3 regions of the Vibrio sp. EA2 genome follow, and region 2 is predicted to be linked to each of the others. Evidence: predicted binding sites of a transcription regulator. Region 2 holds the regulator's gene; each other region holds the start of a gene.

Evidence for each region. Region 2 encodes MetJ, which represses methionine synthesis genes. Its sites were predicted from a motif close to TTAGACNTNTANANGTCTAA; they were not measured.
Region 1: the regulator MetJ is predicted to act here: its motif matches at 5,224-5,243, upstream of RXX31_RS14805 (MetQ/NlpA family ABC transporter substrate-binding protein).
Region 3: the regulator MetJ is predicted to act here: its motif matches at 5,700-5,719, upstream of metE (5-methyltetrahydropteroyltriglutamate--homocysteine S-methyltransferase).

Annotation. Positions count from the first base shown of each region.
Region 1 is NZ_JAWLID010000006.1:184,798-192,571, reverse strand. Features, by position in the region: gene RXX31_RS14825 (lysophospholipid acyltransferase family protein) at 1-850, opposite strand, end outside; gene RXX31_RS14820 (8-oxoguanine deaminase) at 1,166-2,524, shown strand; gene RXX31_RS14815 (DUF4382 domain-containing protein) at 2,599-3,681, opposite strand; gene RXX31_RS14810 (D-fructose-6-phosphate amidotransferase) at 3,998-4,288, shown strand; gene RXX31_RS14805 (MetQ/NlpA family ABC transporter substrate-binding protein) at 4,399-5,202, opposite strand; gene RXX31_RS14800 (flagellin) at 5,519-6,652, shown strand; gene RXX31_RS14795 (porin family protein) at 6,976-7,530, shown strand; gene RXX31_RS14790 (HipA domain-containing protein) at 7,681-7,774, opposite strand, start outside.
Region 2 is NZ_JAWLID010000021.1:41,117-48,890, reverse strand. Features, by position in the region: gene RXX31_RS22865 (malic enzyme-like NAD(P)-binding protein) at 123-1,394, shown strand; gene metJ (met regulon transcriptional regulator MetJ) at 1,508-1,828, opposite strand; gene RXX31_RS22855 (O-succinylhomoserine (thiol)-lyase) at 2,053-3,216, shown strand; gene RXX31_RS22850 (bifunctional aspartate kinase/homoserine dehydrogenase II) at 3,226-5,634, shown strand; gene metF (methylenetetrahydrofolate reductase) at 5,901-6,797, shown strand; gene RXX31_RS22840 (PadR family transcriptional regulator) at 6,872-7,411, opposite strand.
Region 3 is NZ_JAWLID010000003.1:622,092-629,865, forward strand. Features, by position in the region: gene RXX31_RS10765 (YgiQ family radical SAM protein) at 1-1,827, opposite strand, end outside; partial or broken gene RXX31_RS10770 (EAL domain-containing protein) at 2,212-3,528, shown strand; gene RXX31_RS10775 (hypothetical protein) at 3,687-4,373, shown strand; gene RXX31_RS10780 (DUF4250 domain-containing protein) at 4,501-4,701, shown strand; gene metR (HTH-type transcriptional regulator MetR) at 4,724-5,635, opposite strand; gene metE (5-methyltetrahydropteroyltriglutamate--homocysteine S-methyltransferase) at 5,897-7,774, shown strand, end outside.

The DNA.
Region 1 (7,774 bases), on a different contig from region 2:
CCGCAATAGGCAGCAAAGCATTCATCGATGTGGTTTGCCCAGGAGTGCTGAGATCACGGTTAAGCAGGTAGGTATTGAGCCTCAAATAATTGACCACCTGATCATCACTGAGGTTATTCAGTTCTTTAAATTTAATCGCCTGACCAAAAGATAGTTCAATTGTTTGAGCATTCTTATTAAGCAGCTCTCTACCCAGCATTAACGTTCTTAGCAAAGGATGGATTTTTCCGGCCATGTAAAAGCGTTTAGAGTTTTGTCCGTTAATAAATACGGGGACGGTGGTCGCCTTGTTTTTACGAATTAAGGTACTGACACTGCGACTCCACTCTTTGTCTTCTAAACGCTGCTGCTTAGCGTCAACCAGTTGCGATACTTCACCTGCAGGGAAAACTAACAACAATCCGCCGTTTGCTAGGTGTCTGTTCGCCGCGCGCAGTGCTTTCATGTTGGACTTGACCGCGTCTTTGCCTTCAAACACATCTACACCAATAAATAACTGGTCGAGTTCCGGGACGGTTTTAAGGTATTGATTCGCCAAGATTTGGATGTCATCTCGAACCATCAGCAGTAATTCAGCCAGAATAACGCCTTCGACACAGCCGAGAGGGTGGTTGGCAACAATGACAGTCGGACCTTGTTTTGGGACGGCATCAAGTGAGCCATGAGCAATTCTGTAATCGATACCTAAAATCGAGAGTGTAAAGCGTAAGAAGGTTTGAATGTCTGCATTAACGGGTCTTTGCGCATAGAACTTATCGAGCTGGCTTAATCCTGTTGCCCATTCTGCGACGTTTTCACCAATGCCAAACGGCGTTTTACGAGGGAGACGAAAAGGGGTAGTGCTATCCATATTTACCTCAGCGTGCAAGTTGCTTACTGGATAGTAGGAATTACAGATGACAGTTCAGCGGCAAAACAGTGAGTCTTTGGTGACAAAAGGGTGACGATTTATTGAACGCTGAGGTTAGATTCAGAGGTCGGTGCGGAATTTTTGTCCGCTTTAGTTGGGCTTATGCTATGGTAGTTACGGCTCATTATTTGGGCTATTTACATGCCGTCATATCGGTATATTTAACCAATAAAATCACTCACATCTTCTCACGTGAAGGTGTAGGTACAAGTCCGATTCCCCTGAAATGGTTGAAACGGCTAAGGATATTTATGAATGGAAACAATCTGGATTAAGAATCCACTCGCGATTTACACTGGCAATGAGCAGGACGCTCGCGGAGGTCTGGTGATTCGCGGAAACAAAATTGTTGAGCTGGTGGCCTTAAATGCCACGCCTGACAGCAAAATCGATTCGGTAGTCAACGCCAGTCAGCACGTTATCACTCCAGGGCTAATCAATGCCCACCACCACTTTTATCAAACTTTGACTCGCGCTTATCCCGATGCTCTCAATAAAGAGCTGTTTCACTGGTTGAAAAGCCTTTATCCGGTGTGGGCGAACCTTGATCAGGAAATGATGAGTGTCGCTACTGAATTGGCTTTAGTTGAGCTTATGCGTTCAGGGTGCACGACCGCTTCGGATCATCACTACTTATTACCCAATGGTCTGGAACATGCCATCGATCTGCAAGTTGAAGCTGCACACAGCCTTGGCGTACGCGCTATTTTTACTCGGGGTTCAATGAGTTTGGGGGAAGATCAGGGCGGTTTACCGCCAAGGCATACTATCCAAACAGAGCAAACGATAGTCGATGACAGCAAACGACTGATCAATGAATATCACCAAGACCATGATGGTGCGATGATACAAATTGCGCTCGCACCGTGCTCGCCATTTTCAGTGACCACGGATTTGATGAAAGAGACGGCGCGAATCGCACACGACGAAAATGTCATGGTACACACCCACTTGTGCGAAACCATTGATGAAGAGAACTTCTGCATCAAGCAGTTTGGACTGCGTCCGGTCGATTACCTTGAAGATGTCGGTTGGTTAAATGAACGTACCTGGCTGGCCCACGGTATTCACTTTAACGCTGAAGAGATTCTACGCTTAGGCAAAGCGGGCGTTGGGGTCAGCCACTGTCCAACATCTAATATGATGCTGGCCTCCGGGATGTGTAAGAACTTAGAACTTGAGCAAGCCGGTGTGAAAGTCGGTCTTGGCGTAGATGGCTCAGCTTCAAACGATGGCTCCAATATGATCGCCGAAGTCCGCATGGCTATGTACCTGCAGCGCCTGCAATATGGCTCGGCGAAAGTCACGCATTTTGATGCGCTGCGCTGGGCGACGAAAGGTTCGGCACTGGCAATGGGGCGACAAGATATTGGGGAGCTAAACATCGGTTATCAGGCTGATATTGCTATGTTTAAGCTGGATGATATTCGTTTCTCTGGGAGTCATGACCCGTTGGCTGCACTGCTACTATGTGGTGCTCAACAGGCGGACCGAGTGATGGTTGCTGGCCAGTGGCGGGTCCATGATGGTGAAGTGATCGGTGTAGATTTACAAGATTTGATGAGTCGCCATAGCCGGGCAGCCAAGCGGTTATCTGAGCTGTCTGCAGGTTAATGTCTAATAGACTAAAAATAAAAGCCGCTCACAGGTATGAGCGGCTTTTTTATTCACTTAAGTAGCACTAGAAATTACAGAACTTCTTGGTCGATGTTTTCTTCTGTGACGTCCTGCTCTGTGAGGTCATATTCTGTAAGCTCACCCGCAAATACTTCCACTGGCGTGTAGTATTCGTGGATCAAGAAACCATCTTCAAAAGTTTCATGTGTCTCCGGCGCATCAATGGATGCCGTACAGGTGTACCCGATAGAGTAAGTACCCGGGCCGATGTAGCCGAACTCGTAGTCGTACGTTACATTACCTAGCTCATCTGTGGTCTCATTTACATCAGCAATCGCAACTGGTGTATTGAATTCTGCTGGAGCACCTAAGTCACCCATTGTGCTGTCATCCATCTCACCAGCATAGAGATAAACTGCGTGTACTGCATTTACACCATTATCGGCATTCAATGAGTTACTGTCTGTTACACACGCATCGTATTGTACTGAACTGACTGTACCACCGATATGACCAGCTTCAGATGCGTTGACTAAGCTCACTGCATTCGAATTCATGTTCATGTGATCCTGACCAGTTGGATCTGCCAGGCCTTTACGCAAATTAAACTCAACCACGTAGCTATTGTGGCCTGTGTGAACTTGCACGTATTGCCCTTTTTGCGAGAACTTCAGGCGGCCTTGATCACTAGTATCAGGTTTAGTGCCATAGCAGCTACCTTTACTGTTCACTACAAGGCCTTTCACGTTACCGTCGGTTTTTTCGACGTAAGAAAGTGTCTTACCGCTTACCTGTGTGCCATCTTTTGCGTACACACACATTGCGTAGTCACCCGGTGCAATGGTTTGTTCGCTGATGATGGTTTCAGCGTTACTGCCTTGATACTGCATCAAGTCTACTTGACGTAATGCACCGTCTTCGCTGACGTTCATAATGATAGCGTCACCAGTTTTATCACCTGTTTCAGGATCAAACGGGATTAAAACCACATCTTCAAATGCTAAAACGACTTTATTGGCATCATCGACAGGAGCATCTGAAACCGCAAGAGAAAAAGTTGCTGCTTCTGTATCGGATGAAGAGTCACCGCCATTACAGCCAGTTAGTATTAAACCACCTGTGATCGCGAGGATAGGGTAGGTGTACTTTTTCATATTGCCTCTTTTGTTTGTTCTACTATTTGATACAAATATTAGTATTAAAAACGAGAAGAATGTCATTTAAGAGTAATGGCGGAGTTAATCTTTGCTGCTGTGTTAAGACAAGTAAGGAAATGTGAACTGAATCTAACTTGTGAGACGGAAAGCGTCCTCGCATAGCTCTGTGGTTAGAATTGAAGATATTTAATCGCCGTTAATATTTATAAAACTAAGTTCTTATTGGTTTCCATCAGAGATTGACCATAATCAAGCTAACTGAGCAGTTAGAGGAGTATCTTGGTATGACGTACTGCTAGAAGGATTTAGTGCCATGATATATAAATATTTCTTACGCGAGCTCTTGGGATTAGCCATTGTGGTCTGTGTTGTTTTTGGAGTGGTAGGGGTCTTGTTGGACCTCTTTGCCCTGACCGCATTTTTTGAGCATCAAGACTCTATTGCGAATATCTTTTTCCATGAGTCGTTGTATTTTGTTATTTTCTTCATCCCGCCATACTTTCTCTGGAAGCTAATTGATCGCCCTGATTTAGTGTTAGCGACCCAAAAGTACTTAGCTGAACGGCTAGAATCTGAGCGTAGACAAAGCGTAAAGAATACATAGTAAAGCGAGTCTGAGAACTGATTTAAAAGCACAAAGGCTCATGGAATATCGCCACGAGCCTTACTCAAATGCGCCGTTTAAACTGCTATCGCACACTTCTATTTCATAGGTTAGAACGCAGGTTCAATCGTCCCTTTAAATGTTTCTTCCAGGTAGTCACGAATCGCCTGAGACTGGTAGATAGAAACAAACTTTTTGTACTCTTCTTTGTCTTTATCAGCTTCGCGGGTTGCGATAACCATTACCGCTAAAGGTGCCTGTTTAGACTCTAAGTAGATGCCCTGCTTTTTAGGATCAAGACCAGACGACATCACATAGTTCATGGTAATCGCTGCTGCATCCACATCGTCCAACGTTCTTGGCAGTTGAGCCGCATCGACTTCAACAAACTGAAATTCCTTTGGATTATCCGTAATGTCTGTCAATGCCGCCTTATGGCCAACGCCTTGTTTCAAAGCAATTAAACCTGCGTCTGCAAGCAGGAGAAGACCGCGCCCGCCGTTGGTTGGATCATTAGGAATAGCGATACGTGCATTCTCAGGAAGCTCTTCAAGAGAACGGAACTTGTTCGAGTAAATACCCATACGCATCAGAATAGATTGGCCAATAGAAACCAGGTGACCGTCGTGGCTGCTGTTATAGTTATCCAGAAATGGCTGATGCTGATAGCTGTTGATGTCGATGCTGCCATCACTCAGTGCTGCGTTTGGTGTTACGTAATCGGAAAATTCGACCACTTCGACCTTAAGTCCTTGTCTTTCTGCTTCTTTAGCTACGGCCTCGACAACTTGTGCATGAGGACCAACCGTTGCACCTACCTTAATGACAGAGTCTTCTTTTTGCCCACAGGCTACTAAACTGAGTGCTGCTATAAGAATAAAAGGTAACTGCTTAATTTGGCGAAAACTTTCCATAATAACTCCATTTATATTTTTTTGGACGTCTATACGGCTAATCTAGCATAATTATACAAACCGTCAATGTTTGATAGCTCGTCACCGACTAATGATCCCGTCAGTGAGAATTTAGCTTCTGATCTCGCATCCCCTTTACCAGTTGGTTCTCTGTCTTTAAAGATTGATTAATTATTTATGCGATGAATGTAATAAAGTTAATTTATTCAATTTGTTATGCATAAAAATCCCTAAAGTGATCGTGGTTTTCGTCGATACTCAAATGAGACTTTGGTTCCATAATTTTTAGCGGTAATAATGGAAAGGAGGGCCATGCATGCCATTGAGCCTACACAACAACACTGCAGCGTTAGCAACACAACGTTATATTGCTAAGGCTTCTGATGATTTTAATTCTTCAATACTTAAACTTTCTTCGGGAAAAAAGATAAACAGTGCGAAAGATGACGCCGCAGGATTACAAATTGCGAATCGATTAGATGTACAAAGTCGAGGACTAGATGTCGCAGCAAAGAATGTCAGCGATGGAGTCGCTATCGTCCAGACTGCTGAAGCGTCTATGCAGCAATTGTCTGGCATTTTAGAAGACATGAGAGACCAGTCATTACAAGCGGCAAATGGGGCTACCTCAATTACTGACAGGAAAGCTATTCAAAAAAATATCCAAGCTTTAAAGGAAGAGTTTCATAGTATTGCTAGTTCCTCTAACTTTGCAGGCATGAATTTGTTGGATGGAACTTATGGCAAGAAAGCACTTCAAGTGGGTTCCAATAATGAAACGATCCTGCTGGAACTAAAAGATATGCGTTCTAGTACTTCAGAGATGGGCGGAACGATATTTATAGCCAAAGAAGCCAAAGGTGAAGGCTGGACGGTCGAGGGTGATAGCCACAAACTCGGTATTGATGCTACTGATAGAGCTGGCAACGAGGTAAGTATCAATATTGAAGCCAAAGTTGGAGATGATATTGAAGAACTTGCAACTTATATCAATGGACAGCAAGAGTTGGTGACGGCGTCAGTATCCGGTGCTGGTGAGCTACAAATGTTTGTTAATTCTAGTATTGCAGAAGGTGAGGTTTCTTTTTCAGGGAGTCTGGCTAGAGAATTCAACTTCGATAGCGGCCGTAAGACGATAGTAGAGAACATTGATGTGACAAGCACTGGAGGTGCCCAGGAAGCCGTTTCTGTTATTGACTCTGCGTTGAGTTATGTGGATGGGCACCGAGCTGATATGGGAGCACTTCACAATCGATTTGACCGCATGCTCTCTAATTTAACGAATATGCACGAAAATATCAGCGCATCGAAAGGAAACCGGACCGATACGGATTACGCAAAAGAAACAACTGAAATGACTCGAGCTAAAATTCTTCAACAATCTTCATCATCTATATTAGCTCAAGCCAGATTGATTCCTAACGCAGCTTTGAACCTGCTGAATGAGTAGGGCGGCCTTATACAATTCCAGTCCTTGTGTTTGTATGACACGTTAAGTCTTCATTAGCCGCCAGTTGAGTCATACCAACACCAAGTGAATTTTTAGATATTCCTACGCAATTCTACGATAACGAAATGACGGATGTTGGTATAAGACGGGTAGGGGAGCTATTTATGATACATATTACATATGATTTGGTTGATGTGACTAGAACCCTGACTTCCAAGCACTGTTTAGAATACTATGGCGAGCGGTAATTCATTGTAATTATTGATTAAAATATCCATGGCGAGATGTGGTTATAAAACAATTAGTAAATTTTAGAGATAAAAATGAAAACTAAAAATGTATTTTCGCTGACAGTATTGTCTTTTATTGTCAGTAGTGCAGCAGTGGCTAGTACAAAAACAGGCTTTTATTTAGGGGCTGATGTGGCATTTGCAAATGATACGGAACTAGAAAATAGTGGAGTATCGATCGAGGAATCAAATGACGTTGGTTTTAATGCCGTTGTTGGATATGAGTCCAAGATAGAAGAGTCTTTTAAACTTGCAGGCGAAGTAGAATACCGAACTTTTGGTGAGGTAGAATTTTTAGGAGCCATGCAAGCAGATGGACATGCGATTTTTGCTAACCTTAAGCCTAAATATACTTTTGATTCCAATGCGTACATAGCGGGTATATTTGGTTTAGGTCAAATGACTCTGAAAGATAAGGTAAACGGAGTTGAAGAATCTGAAACAGGCTATCAATATGGTGTAGAGGGTGGATATAACATCAATGAAAGTATTAGCTTCAATGTCGGCTATCGAAGTGCAAATACTGAAATTGATGACGTAGAAATTGCGATACGTGGCTTTTATGCTGGTGCCCGATACTACTTCTAACCTAATTCACTAAAATCCTAGAGCTCTGGGTCGGTCTCATCAGACTGGCCCGCATTCTTCAACCAGCCTTTACACCATAACATTCCTGCACATAAACTATCACGCAACTTGTTATGTAGATTAACTCATTGCCAATAAATACTTTCCAATTTAAAGAAGCTCGCTCACTTCTGGCACACTGCCGGCTTGTTCTAGCAAGTATTCACATTCTGTTTGGATGAGTGACACACATAGTTCTATGTGT
Region 2 (7,774 bases):
TCTAATCTCTTTTAATATCGTTTTTTTTAAGGATATTGCTCGCAATCTTACCTATGAAGATCGACCACTATCCATTAGAATTTATTCCCCCCTTACCTAAAAATAAAAAGAGAAACGCCCTCATGTCTGAAGACAAAGCAGTAACTCCAGAAGAAGAACAACGCCAACGAGCTCTTGACTATCATGCATACCCAACCCCAGGGAAGATTGCCGTCGAGCTAACCACACCTGCCGAAACCGCTGGTGATCTTGCTTTAGCCTACAGCCCTGGTGTCGCTGAGCCTGTACGTGAAATCGCACAAAATCCTGACAATATCTATAAGTACACCGCGAAAGGTAACATGGTTGCCGTTATTTCTAACGGTACCGCGATTCTTGGCTTGGGTAACTTAGGTCCGCTTGCTTCTAAACCTGTAATGGAAGGTAAAGCGCTACTGTTTAAGCGTTTCGCTGGACTTGATTCTATTGATATCGAAGTAAAACACCGCACGATCGACGAGTTCGTTAATACCGTAGCAAGCATTGCTGATACCTTCGGTGGTATTAACCTGGAAGATATTAAGGCTCCAGACTGTTTTGAAATTGAAAAGCGTCTTATCGAACGTTGTGACGTTCCTGTCTTCCATGATGATCAACATGGTACAGCAATCGTAACGGCAGCAGGCATGCTGAACGCCATTGAGCTGCAAGGTAAGAAGCTTGAAGATTCTACGATTGTTTGTCTTGGTGCCGGTGCGGCTGCAGTAGCGTGTATGGAACTACTGATAAAATGTGGTGCGATGCGTGAAAAGATTTACATGTTGGATCGTAAAGGCGTGATTCATACTCGCCGTGATGATCTTAACGAGTACAAAGAGCTATTCGCAAATAACACCGATAAGCGTACTTTAGAAGATGTGATTGAAGGTGCTGATCTGTTCCTTGGCGTATCAGGTCCAAATCTGCTTCCACCTGAAGCATTAAAACTGATGGCGGATAAGCCAATTGTTTTCGCATGTTCAAACCCAGATCCTGAAATTAAGCCAGAGCTCGCGCACGAAGTTCGTAATGATTTAATCATGGGTACAGGGCGTAGTGATTATCCGAACCAGGTAAACAATGTACTTTGTTTCCCATTCATCTTCCGTGGTGCGCTTGATGTACGTGCAAGCGAAATTAACGATGAGATGAAACTTGCAGCGGTTGATGCTATTCGTCAGTTGGCGAAAGAGCCAGTACCAGAAGCAGTATTGGCAGCGGCGGGTGTCGATAAGCTTGAGTTCGGCTCAGATTACATTATTCCAAAGCCAATGGATGCTCGCTTACTGCCTCGCGTTGCAAAAGCCGTTGCTCAAGCGGCAGTTGACTCGGGTGTTGCCCGTATTGAAATGCCAGAAAACTATATGGCAGAGTAAAGCTCAGCATTGAATGATGTACAAAAAATGGGACGCGATAGCGTCCCATTTTTTATGTTATTTCTTAGCTTTCAAGATTGAATAACCATTTGGTGTATTCGACACGCTTTAGGTTACTCTTCGTCAAACGACTCGAATTCGATGCCCATTTCCGTCATCAGAGCTTTCGCTTCCGTCGGAATATCGTCTGGGCGATCTTTACGAAGGTCTTCATCCGTTGGAAGCGGTTGACCCGTATACGCATGTAGAAATGCCTCACATAGGAGTTCGCTATTGGTTGCGTGGCGTAAGTTGTTGATCTGACGACGAGTACGTTCATCAGTTAGCACTTTTAAAACTTTCAGCGGGATAGAGACAGTGATTTTTTTTACTTGTTCGCTTTTCTTTCCATGCTCAGCATAAGGGCTAATGTATTCGCCATTCCAGTCAGCCATTGCGTACCTTCATCTATGTAATAGGTTAAAAAATAATATAGGAGCTGATTTTAGCTGCATTTACTGCCATAAGCAAAGACATATGGACGTCTAGAAGTGTTGACGTCTTAATTTTTGACGAGTAAAGTGACAGGAACAGTAAGGAGTGTGCAATTCATTGAATCTCACCATTTAGATATAGCGCATTCCCATTTAGAAGTCATCACCTGTGAAAGGATACACCCATGAGCACCCGTAAGCCTGCAACTATTGCCGTACGTACCGGTATTGAATCTGACACTCAATACCATGCTGTCGTTCCACCAATCTACCTTTCGACAAACTACGGCTTTCCTGCATTTGGGGAAGTGCCTAAGTACGACTACACGCGCTCAGGTAATCCAAATCGTGGATTATTAGAAAGTGCATTGTCTGAGCTGGAATCTGGCAAAGGAGCCGTGATCACTAACTGTGGTACGTCTGCACTGAACTTATGGGTATCGGCTTTTATTGGTCCTGATGATGTTATTGTTGCTCCAAACGACTGTTATGGTGGCACTTACCGCCTGTTTAATACTCGTGCGAATAAAGGCGACTTCAAGGTGCTGTTTGTCGATCAAACTGACGAGAAAGCGCTGGATGAGGCATTAGCACAAAAGCCAAAACTGGTTCTGCTAGAAACACCGTCTAACCCTCTGGTTCGCGTTGTCGATATTGCTGTGGTCTGTGAAAAAGCAAAGCAAGCCGGTGCTTTAGTCGCAGTAGACAATACGTTTTTGACACCGGTATACCAGAAACCTCTAGAGTTGGGGGCTGACTTTGTTATTCACTCGACAACCAAATACATCAATGGTCACTCGGACGTGATTGGTGGCGTGATTATCGCTAAAACGGAAGAACATGCAGAAGAGTTAGCCTGGTGGGGCAATTGTATTGGTGCGACAGGTACACCATTTGATAGCTACATGACTTTGAGAGGTCTTCGTACTTTGGGGGCACGTATGCGAGTGCATGAAGAAAGTTCACAGCAGGTGCTGGCTTACCTACAGAAGCAGTCGTTGGTGGCGAAAATTTATCATCCAAGTCTGCCACATCACCCTGGCCACGAGATTGCTAAAAAGCAGCAATCGGGCTTTGGGTCCATGCTGAGTTTTGAGTTCGCGGGTTCATTTGAGCAACTCAAAGCCTTCGTCAAGGAACTGAAATTGTTTTCACTCGCTGAGTCTCTCGGTGGAGTAGAAAGCCTGATTTGCCACCCGGCATCCATGACGCACCGTGCTATGGGTGAGGAAGCATTGGCTGAAGCTGGCGTATCACAGCAGCTACTACGCCTTTCAGTCGGTCTGGAAGATGCGCAAGATCTCATTGCTGACTTAGAACAAGCTTTCACCAAATCTGCACAGCAATAGGAGATCATAATGACTGTACAACGTCAGCTACACAAGTTTGGTGGTAGCAGCCTGGCAGACCCAGAGTGCTATTTACGTGTAGCGGGTATTCTCAAAGAGTACTCTGCAGAAAATGATTTGGTGGTGGTATCAGCCGCGGGTAAAACAACCAACCGTCTGATTGAGTTTCTTGAAGGCTTAGAGAAAGATGGTCGAATCGCTCACGAAGCACTACAAAGCTTAAGACAGTTTCAAAGCAATCTTGTTGAAGTATTGTTAGAGGGGGAAGCTCAAGAGCAGCTGCTTGCTTCTTTACAAGATGAATTCAGCACATTGGCGGAGCTGACCTCTCCGCTCACTGAAGCGCAAAAGGCGGCAGTATTAGGCCATGGTGAAGTGTGGTCATCACGCTTACTTGCGGCATTATTAAGTCAGCAGGATTTACCTGCCGTGGCGCAAGATGCACGAGCGTTTTTACGTGCAGAAGCTGGCACTCAACCAGAAGTTGATCGTGCTCGTTCATACCCGCTTATCAAAGAAGCACTGGCACAGCATAGTCATAAACGTGTGATCATTACCGGCTTCATGGCGCAAAATGATAATGGTGAAACCGTTCTGCTCGGTCGTAATGGCTCAGACTATTCGGCAACGGTGATTGGTGCACTTGCTGAAGTCAGTACAACGACGATTTGGAGTGACGTGGCTGGTGTTTATAGTGCTGACCCTCGTTTGGTCTCCGATGCATGCTTGTTACCATTATTACGACTGGATGAAGCCAGTGAGCTAGCTCGTTTAGCTGCTCCTGTGTTGCACAGCCGCACACTGCAGCCTGTGGCGCAAAGCACCATGGATTTGAGCCTTAAGTGCAGTTACCTTCCTGAGTCTGGTTCGACGCGTATTGAGCGTGTTCTGGCGTCTGGCCGTGGGGCGAAAATCATCACATCGCTGGACGACGTGCTATTGGTTCAGCTTTCGTTTGCTCACGGACATGACTTTGAAAAAACACAGAGCGATGTACTCGAATCGCTCAAACGTGCTCAGTTGGAGCCGCTAGCGTTTGAAGCTCAGCCTGAACAGCAGGTATTACGACTGGCATACACAGCAGAAATTGCTGGTGGTGCACTCAAGTATCTGCAGGAATCTGACCTGGATGCGGAGATTAACCTCACTGAGGGTTACTCTCTGATTGCGGCTGTCGGTGCAGGTGTGACAACTAATGCCAACCACTGTTTTGGTTTTCAGCAAAAGCTAAAACATTCTCCGGTGGAATTTATCGCTGAGACGGAGTCTGGGTTAAGTCTGGTGGCAGTATTGCGTCGCACCAATACCGAAGAGTTGGTACAGACAGTTCACAGCCAGTTGTTTCAGGCGCAGAAGCGAGTTGCTGTCGCATTGTGCGGTAAAGGCAATATTGGTTCGAGCTGGTTAAACTTATTCGCTTCTCAAAAAGGTGAACTCGAGAAACTCCATGGCATGAGCTTTGACTTAGTCGCTGTGGTTGATAGTCAAATGTATTGGTTTGATAGTCAGGGTATTGATGCGTCTGGTGTTTCGGCACGCTTCAATGATGAAAGTATTGAAAACGATGGCTCATGGTTACCGCGTCTTGGTGCCTTACAGAACTACGATGAAGCCGTTGTCCTTGATGTCACCGCCAGCCAGGACCTTGCCAAATGCTACGTTGATATCGCTCAGCAGGGGATCCACCTTATCTCTGCGAACAAGGTAGCGGGCTCGGCTGATAGTCAGTACTACCATCAGGTTCAGGATGCATTTGCTAAGATTGGACGCCACTGGCTGTACAATGCAACAGTAGGGGCAGGGTTACCAATCAACCATACGGTGCGTGATCTTCGCGAGAGTGGCGATGAGATTGTGGCGATATCTGGTATTTTCTCCGGAACGCTTTCATGGTTATTCCAGCAGTTTGATGGCTCTGTTCCATTCAGTGAGTTGGTCGATTTAGCCTGGCAGCAAGGACTCACTGAGCCTGACCCTCGTTCTGACTTAGATGGCTCCGATGTGATGCGTAAGCTGGTTATTCTGGCGCGTGAGTCTGGTCTGGATATCGAACCGGGAAGCGTAAAGGTGGAGTCGTTAGTGCCTGAAGAACTGCGTACGCTGAGCTTAGATGAGTTCTTTGATAATGCCGCGCTGTTGAGCGAGACTCTGCAAGAGCGTTTAACCAAAGCGCAGAAGAACGATCAGGTACTGCGTTACGTTGCTCGTTTAGAAAAAGATGGCAAAGCGACGGTCGGTATCGAAGCTTTGTCCCGTGAACATGCGCTGGCAAACTTACTGCCGTGTGACAATATCTTTGCGATTGAAAGCAAGTGGTACAAAGATAATCCGCTGGTTATCCGTGGCCCTGGCGCTGGACGCGAAGTGACAGCAGGGGCAATTCAGTCCGACCTCAACCGTCTGGCTGGACTATTTTAAACTCGTAAAAACCTCGGACGCCATCCGGGGTTTTTTATTCCCTTCTTGGTGCCATACTTAAATGCAGAATCGTTGTTGGCCATATGTTTATCCTGGATAAACATTAGTCAGTATTGAACTTGAACTATCCTCATTATTAACATGAAAAAAATTCATAATTACAAGGTTGACATTAAATCGTATTCAATACATTCTGTAGACATATAGACGTCTAAACGTCGATTTGATAATTTGATTTCGTGGCGGGTTGCCACAGGGAGAGTAAGATGGGTTACACGCACGCAGGCCATATCGATGCCTTAAACCAGAATATCGCTGAGTTATCAGACAATATTAATGTTTCGTTTGAGTTTTTTCCGCCAAGCAACGAAAAAATGGAAGAAACGCTATGGAACTCTGTGCACCGTCTAAAAGCACTTAAACCTAAGTTTGTCTCGGTGACTTACGGGGCGAACTCTGGTGAGCGTGACAGAACTCATTCCATCATTAAAGAAATCAAATCAGAAACTGGTTTAGTCGCAGCTCCGCACTTGACTTGTATCGATGCGACTCGCGAAGAGCTGATTAATATTGCTGATGACTACTGGAACAACGGTATCGAAAATATCGTTGCACTGCGTGGTGATATTCCACCAGGTGGCGGCGCACCTGAGATGTACGCTTCTGATCTTGTTGAGCTGTTGAAATCTCGTCACGATTTCGATATCTCAGTCGCGGCTTTCCCTGAAGTACACCCTGAAGCAAAAAGCGCACAGGCTGATCTGCTGAACCTTAAGCGTAAAGTCGATGCTGGTGCAAATCGTGCAATCACTCAGTTCTTCTTTGATGTCGAGTCTTACCTGCGTTTTCGTGACCGCTGTGTCGCCGCTGGTATCGATGTAGAAATCGTACCGGGTATTTTGCCAGTATCTAACTTTAAACAGGCGTCTCGCTTTGCTGCGCAGAATAACGTAAAAGTCCCTGGCTGGATGAGCCGACAGTTTGAAGGTCTGGATGATGATCCAGTGACACGCCAGTTAGTAGGAGCAAGTCAGGCAATTGATATGGTGCGTGTATTGAGCCGAGAAGGTGTGAAAGACTTCCACTTTTACACACTAAACCGAGCTGAGATGACTTACGCGTTGTGCCACACCTTGGGTGTACGCCCTCAGACTGCAGTTTAGTTGTTGATAAATAAAAGAAAGGCTTGCCATCGGCAAGCCTTTTTATTGTTAAGTCATGGGCGGTTTATTGTGGATTAGCCGATAACTTCAAGTTCAGTTAGCACTTCCTCTGCCCAAGTGATCCACGTTTCGCGCAACAGCAGATTGCGGCGTAGTGTCAGGCGCTCCAGACGTGCTTGTTTGTCCAGGGTAGACGGCGTCGCGTAGTATGCCGCTTCAATTTCTTTGTAGTGAGAAACCAGTTTGCGTGACTCTTCAACCAGTTCAGACAGTTGCTCACGGAAAGGTGCAGCAGGTTGAACTGCACAAGCCATCAGTTTCGCTGAGAACTCGTCACGAACGGTTGGGTGTGCCGTTGGTTGGTCAAACCATTCACCTAGTGCGCTACGTCCTGCGTCAGTGATGGAGTAAACTTTACGATCCGGCTTTCCTTCTTGAGGCTCTAATACGCAAGTAACCAGCTCTTTCTCAGCCATTTTATTGAGCTCACGGTAAACTTGCTGGTGGCTTGCTTTCCAGAAGTAACCAATGCTAGCTGAGAATTCTTTTGTGATATCGTAACCGGTTGCATCGCGGGTGCTAAGCACAGTTAAGATTACGTGTGGTAATGACATGTCTTCAATCCAAATGGTCAATAAACTTGTAAACAAGCTACTTATACTTTCAGCTGCGCTCTTCATGACGCTTGAGTTTTTTATGTATAAGTAGCACCAACAATTGTTGGTCCTGTCACCTTAAAGCCGTTTATCACCTAGAGAGATGGGAGATTCCCATCGAGGCTGGAGCTGATATGATTGGATTTATGCGCTCACAGCAAGGCGAGTAGTATATAAATAATAAGCATGAAGTGGAATACTAGGAAAGAATAACCCCAAAAAACTAATATAATACTCAGTAATGTATTTGAGTAGTCATTTATTCTGAATTCCTGGTTCTTTTTGGGGGTTGTTTGGGGGATTTATCTGGTTAATTGCTGT
Region 3 (7,774 bases), on a different contig from region 2:
AGGGTTAGTCTCTGAGTAGTACATCGACGTTGCGTTACACATCGGTGATGGGTAGAAGTTCTGTACCTGGTCACACTCGAAGTTGTTCTTTTTCAGCCAAAGCGCAAGGTTCAGCATATCTTCATCTTCAGTGCCCGGGTGCGCAGAGATAAAGTAAGGGATCAGATACTGTTTCTTGCCAGCTTCTGCACTGTACTTCTCGAACATTTCTTTAAAGCGATCGTACGTGCCCATACCCGGTTTCATCATCAGATCCAGAGGGCCTTTCTCAGTATGCTCAGGCGCAATCTTCAAGTAACCGCCAACGTGGTGAGTGACCAACTCTTTCACGTATTCTGGTGATTCAATTGCAAGATCGTAACGCACGCCCGACGCCACCATGACCTTTTTCACACCTTCAACTTTACGCGCTTCACGGTATAGATCGATGGTGTGTTTGTGATCCGTGTTTAGCTTGTTACAGATGCCTGGGAAGACACAAGAAGGGCGACGACAGTTCGCTTCCGCTTTCGGATCTTTACAGCCCAAGCGGTACATGTTCGCAGTCGGGCCTCCAAGATCGGAAATCGTGCCGGTAAATCCTGGAACTTTGTCGCGAATTTCTTCTATCTCGTTAATGATCGATTCTTTAGAGCGGTTCTGGATGATGCGTCCCTCGTGCTCGGTAATCGAACAGAATGAACAACCACCAAAACAGCCGCGCATGATATTCACCGAGGTTTTGATCATGTCATACGCAGGGATTTTCGCCTTACCATACATAGGGTGAGGGACACGTGCGTATGGTAAACCAAATACAAAGTCCATTTCTTCTGTGGTCAGCGGAATCGGAGCCTGATTAACCCACAGTTCACGGTCGCCGTGGCGTTGAATCAACGCACGTCCAGAGTATGGGTTGGTTTCCAGGTGCATCACACGGCTTGCGTGCGCATACAGAATACGGTCGTTGTTAAGTTTTTCGAAGTTAGGTAAACGTACTGCTGTGGTTTTAGCATCATGACGTGACGGACGAATAGTGATTGGCTGCGCCGCCGCTGGTTCGTCTTTTTTGGTGTCGCACTGCGTTTCTACCTCGTATGGGTTTTTAGGTACGAATGCTTCTTTACGTGGTTTTTCAATACGAGACGAGTCGATGATGGTATAGCTGTCTGGTGCCGCAGGCAGGTTAACCGCGGTACCACGAATGTTCGTCATGTCAGAAATGTTTTCGCCGTTTGCGATGCGGTGTGCCACTTCAACCAGCGCACGCTCAGCATTACCAAATAACAAAATGTCAGCTTTCGCATCAAACAAAATCGAGCGACGAACTTTATCTGACCAGTAGTCATAATGCGCAACGCGTCGTAGGCTGGCTTCAATACCACCTAGTACGATAGGCACTTCTTTATAGGCTTCACGACAACGCTGTGAATAAACTAAGGTCGCGCGGTCAGGACGTTTACCACCTTCGTTATTCGGTGTGTACGCATCATCGTGGCGAAGTTTTTTATCTGCGGTGTAGCGGTTGATCATGGAGTCCATGTTACCCGCTGTGATCCCAAAGAACAGATTCGGCTTACCAAGCTGCATGAACGCGTCTTTGTTCTGCCATTCTGGTTGAGCAATGATACCGACCCTGAAGCCTTGTGCTTCTAATAGACGGCCAATGATAGCCATACCAAAGCTCGGGTGATCGACATAGGCATCACCTGTCACAATGATAATGTCACAGCTATCCCATCCTAGGGCATCCATTTCTTTGCGGCTGGTCGGCAAGAAAGGTGCCGAACCAAAACACTCGGCCCAGTATTTTTTGTACTCATGAATAGGTGTGATGTTATTGGTCATATTTTGCTCTCTGTTCCAGGGAGCGCGAATTATAGCGATTTGATGATCAGGTATCTATACCAAACTTGTTTATTCAAGCTTAGTTGATGGAGATTTATTTGGATTGTAAAAATCCGACTGAGTTATCAGTCAATTGCTACCTTAAATTAACTCGAAGCCCTTATAGTTGTTATGGTTTTTATGTGAAGTGTCCCAATGTTAATACAATTGATAAGCAACTAAACTCTTATCTTGGTTCACGTTTATAATCAGATTGTGCACTTCGCTAGTGCACAAGGCAGGCAAGCTACATCAGTCGCATTTAGCCGCTGCATTCGAAGTTAGGGTTTGAGAAGGAAGGGCTGGGTAATGAGCGAGTCAGCAAAGATAACACACAGAAGAGTATTGATGTGGATGAATAACGACAGCGAGCAGGATCGAGACTGGTTCTCGTTTCTGCCCACAAAAGAGCAATTTGAGAAAAAGCTGGAGTACATCGCTAAAGATAGCGGCCATAAAGATCTCAATATCATTATGACGTTGAGACCTAACTTCAGTCAGTATTGCTTGTTGGATCAGAAGCTGGGTTTTGCGGATTTTATCGTGCGTAGCCGCTATACCAAGCTGGCGGGCCAACTGACCCGAAATGTTTTTGTGGTCTGTTTGCAAACGTCGCATTGCCAGTGGTTAAGTACCATTAAATTGATTGAAGTGGCGGTGAAGGGATTCTTCACTGAGTTGAAAAGTGAGATGGGCACAAGAGTGCATGACACTATCGTGGAAGGACAAACAGGCGTATCTGTGCTTGGTTACGATACGAGTAATCCCAAAAAGGCACTAGCACTGGCAGTACAGACCATGGTGTCGTCCAGAGTGGGTGAAAGCGGCTACTTCAATTTTTACAACAGTAAGCTGCATGCGGAGCTGCTCAAACGTCAACACTTGGAATCTTTCCTGCAAAAGAAAATCGATAGTGAACTGGTCGATGTCTATTTTCAGCCGATTGTAGATACCTACTCCGGCAAAGTTACTAAGTTTGAAGCGTTGGCGCGGTTTCACCACGAAAATGGCAGCTACAGTACCCAAGAGATGATTTCGGTCATCGAAGATCTTGAGTTGATTGCTGAGCTAGATGATCTGGTTTGCCGAATCGCGCTCAAGCGTTGGTCTGAATTACAATACTTCTATGGAGAGGGTATCGGGCTTTCCATTAATCGTTCTCTTAACACTAAATTAGATGCTTTACAGGTATTACAACGTTCACTTGATTTGATTAAATCCAGTGGAGTTAAACCGGAGCTCGTGACGCTAGAGTTAACGGAATCGGCCTACTTTGAGCAAGACGAAGCGCACACGCAGGCGTTGAAACAGATCAGGCAAGAAGGGATTAAAATAGCCATAGATGATTTTGGTACAGGGTACGCTTCTTTTTCTTACCTGGGAAAAGGGCAGTTTGATCTACTCAAAATTGACCGCAAGTTTGTGGCAGATATTTGTGAGGGCAGCAGTCATTACTACATTGTCAAAATGATTACTGAGCTTGCCCACCAGTTAGGGGTTAAAGTGATTGCAGAAGGTGTCGAGACAGAACCAGAGCGTCATATTTTGGCGGGTGTTGGGGTGGATTTCCTGCAAGGTTTCTTATTTTCACCAGCCGTGCCTGCAGCAGATTTGGAGCAACCTACATATTGTGAGCGCTTATTTAACCTTACCTTGGGGTAATCAAAGCTTCAGCCTGGAGCAGATCAATTAGCGGCTGTTGTAAAAGAGAGCTCGAAGGGACAACAGACCCCTATTACAACCCTAAAGCGTTTGGGTGGTTTGGCGATAGGTGATTTGATATTATCGCCACCCCAAACGACTTTTGAGCTTGCTTCATCATGATTCAACAATTGCTGGTTACTTTTCCTCCGATGCTATTCGGCGCACAAGCGTTACTGACTTTACTTTTAATTAAGGGCGATATTTGTCCGGGTCAGAGAGGTCGCCTCCATAAAATGCTACCTGCAATAGGGGTCATGTGGCTGGCCGTCGCATCACTGCGTATTGAAGCATTTATGGTGGTGTTTGCGATCTTCTATTTCTATTCTCAGGTTCAGACCAAAAAGACACGCGAGAAAGGGCCATTATGGGCTCTGCACCTTGCTAACGGTTTGGCATTTGCTTATGTCAGCATTCAAGTATTTGAACAGACTAACTTGCCAGCTGCTGCTGCGATGGCGTTAATGATCTTCTTTCTGGGGGCTTCTTTTTCTCAATTGTTGCTCACGATTGCACGTAGCCGTTTACAAGCTTTCCATCGAATTTTACCAGTCACTGGTATTGTGTCGGGCATGTTGTTGGTGATTGCGACGCTGTTTTCATCTTATCAGCTGGATGAGACGGCATTGAGTGCTGCAACTCAACCGATACTCATTGCCTTGGCGATGTTGATATCTTCCATTGTGGTTTGGTGTTGGCATATTTTCACGCATAAAGCGCCTGAGAAAGTGCAGCTGAGTATCGCTTTCTTGCTTGCTCTTGTCTCTATGACGAGCCTGCAAAATTTATTTTCACTGGTTGCTTAACATGATGTCAGTGAGTTCACGATATAGCGTGAACTCACTTTAAATTCGTCAGATTATGTCTACGCTGTATATATACCCGGTCACTGAGGTTATTGGGGTATAAACCTTGTCGAAGAGGAGTGTCGCGATGGATTTAAGCAATGTAGGTAATCTGGATAGCATTATTCTGTTAGGTATCGTCAACGAAAAACTACGCTTAGAGTGTGACAGTTTTGACGAATTAGTGTCGACTTATGAAATGGATACAGAGTCGGTAGTAGGCAAGCTGGATATGCTTGGCTACCAGTACGACCCGCTCACCAATCAATTCAAATCGTACGAACGCTAAGCCCGTACGATATCTCCCATTGTTAAGCCATCTTGATGCCGTCGAGGTGGCTTTTACATTGTTGTCTTGCGGTTGCGAAAAACGCCTGTAAATAGCGTTTGTCTTTCTCTGAATTTCGAACCGCAGCAAACAGACGACGCCACAACCCATTGCCAAATGGTTTACTGGTAATTAGTCCTTGTCGAGAAAACTCTGAAATTGCCCAGTTCGGCAATGCCGCAACCCCTAATCCAGCCGATACCATTTGTACTAACATCAATGTGTTGTCTGCTTGTTTCCACTTAGCTGGCTCCACACCGGCTGGCTGTAAGAAGTGTTTAACTACATCAAGTCGCTGTTTTTGAACCGGATAAGAGAGCATGGTTTGATCGGCAAGATCTTGAGGATCAATAATCGCTTTATCAGCCAGTGGATGGTTGGTGGACGTGATTAGTCGCATTTCAAAGTCAAACAAAGGCTCGTAGTGCACCTCTGAACGTGGCTGAATATCCGAAGTAATAACCAGATCCAGCTCCCCTGCGAGTAGGGCAGGTAAAGGCTCGAATCCAAAGCCAGAAGAGAAATCCAACGTTACGCTAGGCCACGCCAATTGATATTCCTTAAGTGCTGGCATCAGCCATTGGAAGCAGGAGTGACATTCGATAGCCATATGTAATCGACCATTCACGTCTTCTTTCAAACTTGCCAGTTCATTCTCTGCCCTTGCGAGTTTCGGTAAAATATCTTCTGCAAGGCGCAATAAAATCTCACCTTCTGGTGTGAATTTAACCGGTCGGGTTTTTCTTAAGAATAATTGCCCACCAATTCTAGACTCCAGGTCCTTAATTTGGTGCGACAGCGCCGATTGCGTCAAATGTAACGCGGTTGCCGTGGCAGTCAGTGAGCCCGTATCTCGAAGCGAGGTAATAGTACGCAAGTGTTTTAGCTCTATCATGAATCTCTTTCATCCTTTAATGCTCACCATGAACTTAATTAACTTAACTGCAAAATACAGAAATGTAAACGTCTAGACGTCTATTTGTTTTGGGTAACGGTTTGTTTTTTCGATACACTATGAATTTTTTTAATAAACAAGTTGAATATTTAGACCTTGTCCAATTTTAGTCTGGGAGAGATAGTTTAGCCATCCAGACATCTTTAAGGTTAAGCCAAAGATGTTCTGACCAAGATAAACTCAATATTAAGGACTAGGGAAATGGCAACTACCACACACATACTTGGCTACCCACGCATTGGTGAAAAACGTGAACTGAAATTTGCGCAGGAGAAATACTGGCGCGGAGAAATCGATCAAGCACAACTCCAGCAGGTTGGCGCACAGCTAAGATCGAATAACTGGCAAGTACAAAGCGATGCGGGGTTGAGTTTTGCCACTGCCGGCGACTTTGCCTGGTATGATCACGTACTGACAACAACGCTGTTATTGGGCCACGTACCAAAGCGTCATGCTGAGGGCACACCTAGCCTTGATACTTTGTTCAAGGTTGGTCGAGGCCAGTCACAGGCTGGTTGTGGCTGTGCAGGCGCAGCAGCCTCTGACATGACTAAGTGGTTCAATACCAACTACCATTACATTGTGCCGGAATTTAGCAAAGACGATACCTTTGAAGTGAGCTGGCCGCAGCTATTTGAGGAGGTGAGTGAAGCCGTTAATGCGGGACACAAGGTTAAGCCAGTTCTACTTGGTCCACTAAGTTACTTGTACTTGGGTAAAGAAGTTGAAGAAGGCTTTGACCGCCTGTCACTGTTACCAAGATTGCTCACCGCGTATCAAGCAATTTTGGCTAAATTGGCTGCTTTGGGTGTGGAATGGGTACAAATTGATGAGCCTATTCTGTCTCTTGAGCTGGAAAGTCAATGGGCGGATTCATTTAAACTGGCGTATCAAATCATCCGCAGTGACGTAAAAGTGCTGCTAACGACTTACTTTGACGCTGTTACCGATACACTGGACAAAATTGTCGAGTTACCTGTTGATGGTTTGCACATTGACTTGTCGGCAGCGCCAGACCAGCTTGATGAAGTTGTGGAAAAACTACCACAAGGTTGGGTGTTATCGGCTGGCGTTATCAATGGACGCAATGTTTGGCGAGCGGATCTAAGTGCGCAACTGGCGAGCTTACAACCGGTAAAAGAGAAGTTAGGCGATAAGCTGTGGGTTGCAAGCTCATGCTCATTACTGCACAGCCCGGTAGATCTAGAGCTTGAAACAGCGCTGAGTGAAGAAGTAAAAAGCTGGTTCGCTTTTGCTAAACAGAAAGTGACTGAGGTAGCCCTGCTAGGTAAAGCGCTGGACGGCGATCAAAATGCGATTCTGGCATGTGATACTTACAGCCAGCCAATCAAAGCGCGCAAAACGGCTACCCACGTCAATAAGCCACAAGTGCAGGCTCGTATCAATCGTATCACCGCAGAGCTCACACAACGCAGTGCGCCATATGCTGAGCGTGCTGCTCATCAGGCAGAAGTGTTGGGTTTACCGCTATTGCCTACGACTACCATCGGCTCTTTCCCTCAAACCGGCGAGATTCGCGTTCAGCGCAGTGCATATCGCTCTGGTCAACTGTCTGAAACAGACTATGTTGCGGCACTTAAAGGGCATATTGCTGATGCAGTGAAACGACAGGAAGCGCTGGATTTAGACGTATTAGTGCACGGTGAAGCTGAGCGTAACGATATGGTTGAGTACTTCGCCGAGAATCTGGCTGGTTTCCAAACAACCAAATTCGGTTGGGTGCAGAGTTACGGTTCTCGCTGCGTGAAGCCTGCTATTGTGGTTGCGGATATCGAGCGTGAAAAACCAATCACGGTTGAATGGTCAACGTATGCACAATCCCTGACCAGCAAACAAATGAAAGGAATGCTAACCGGGCCGGTTACGATTCTGTGTTGGACATTCCCTCGCGAAGACATTTCGCGTAAGGAAATCACCCAGCAGCTGGCTCTAGCGCTGCGAGATGAAGTTTCTGACTTACAAAATGCAGGCATTAATATTATCCAGATTGACGAGCCTGCGATTCGTGAAGGGTTACCGCTTAAGACGCGTGATCATAAAGCTTACCTGGAATGGGCT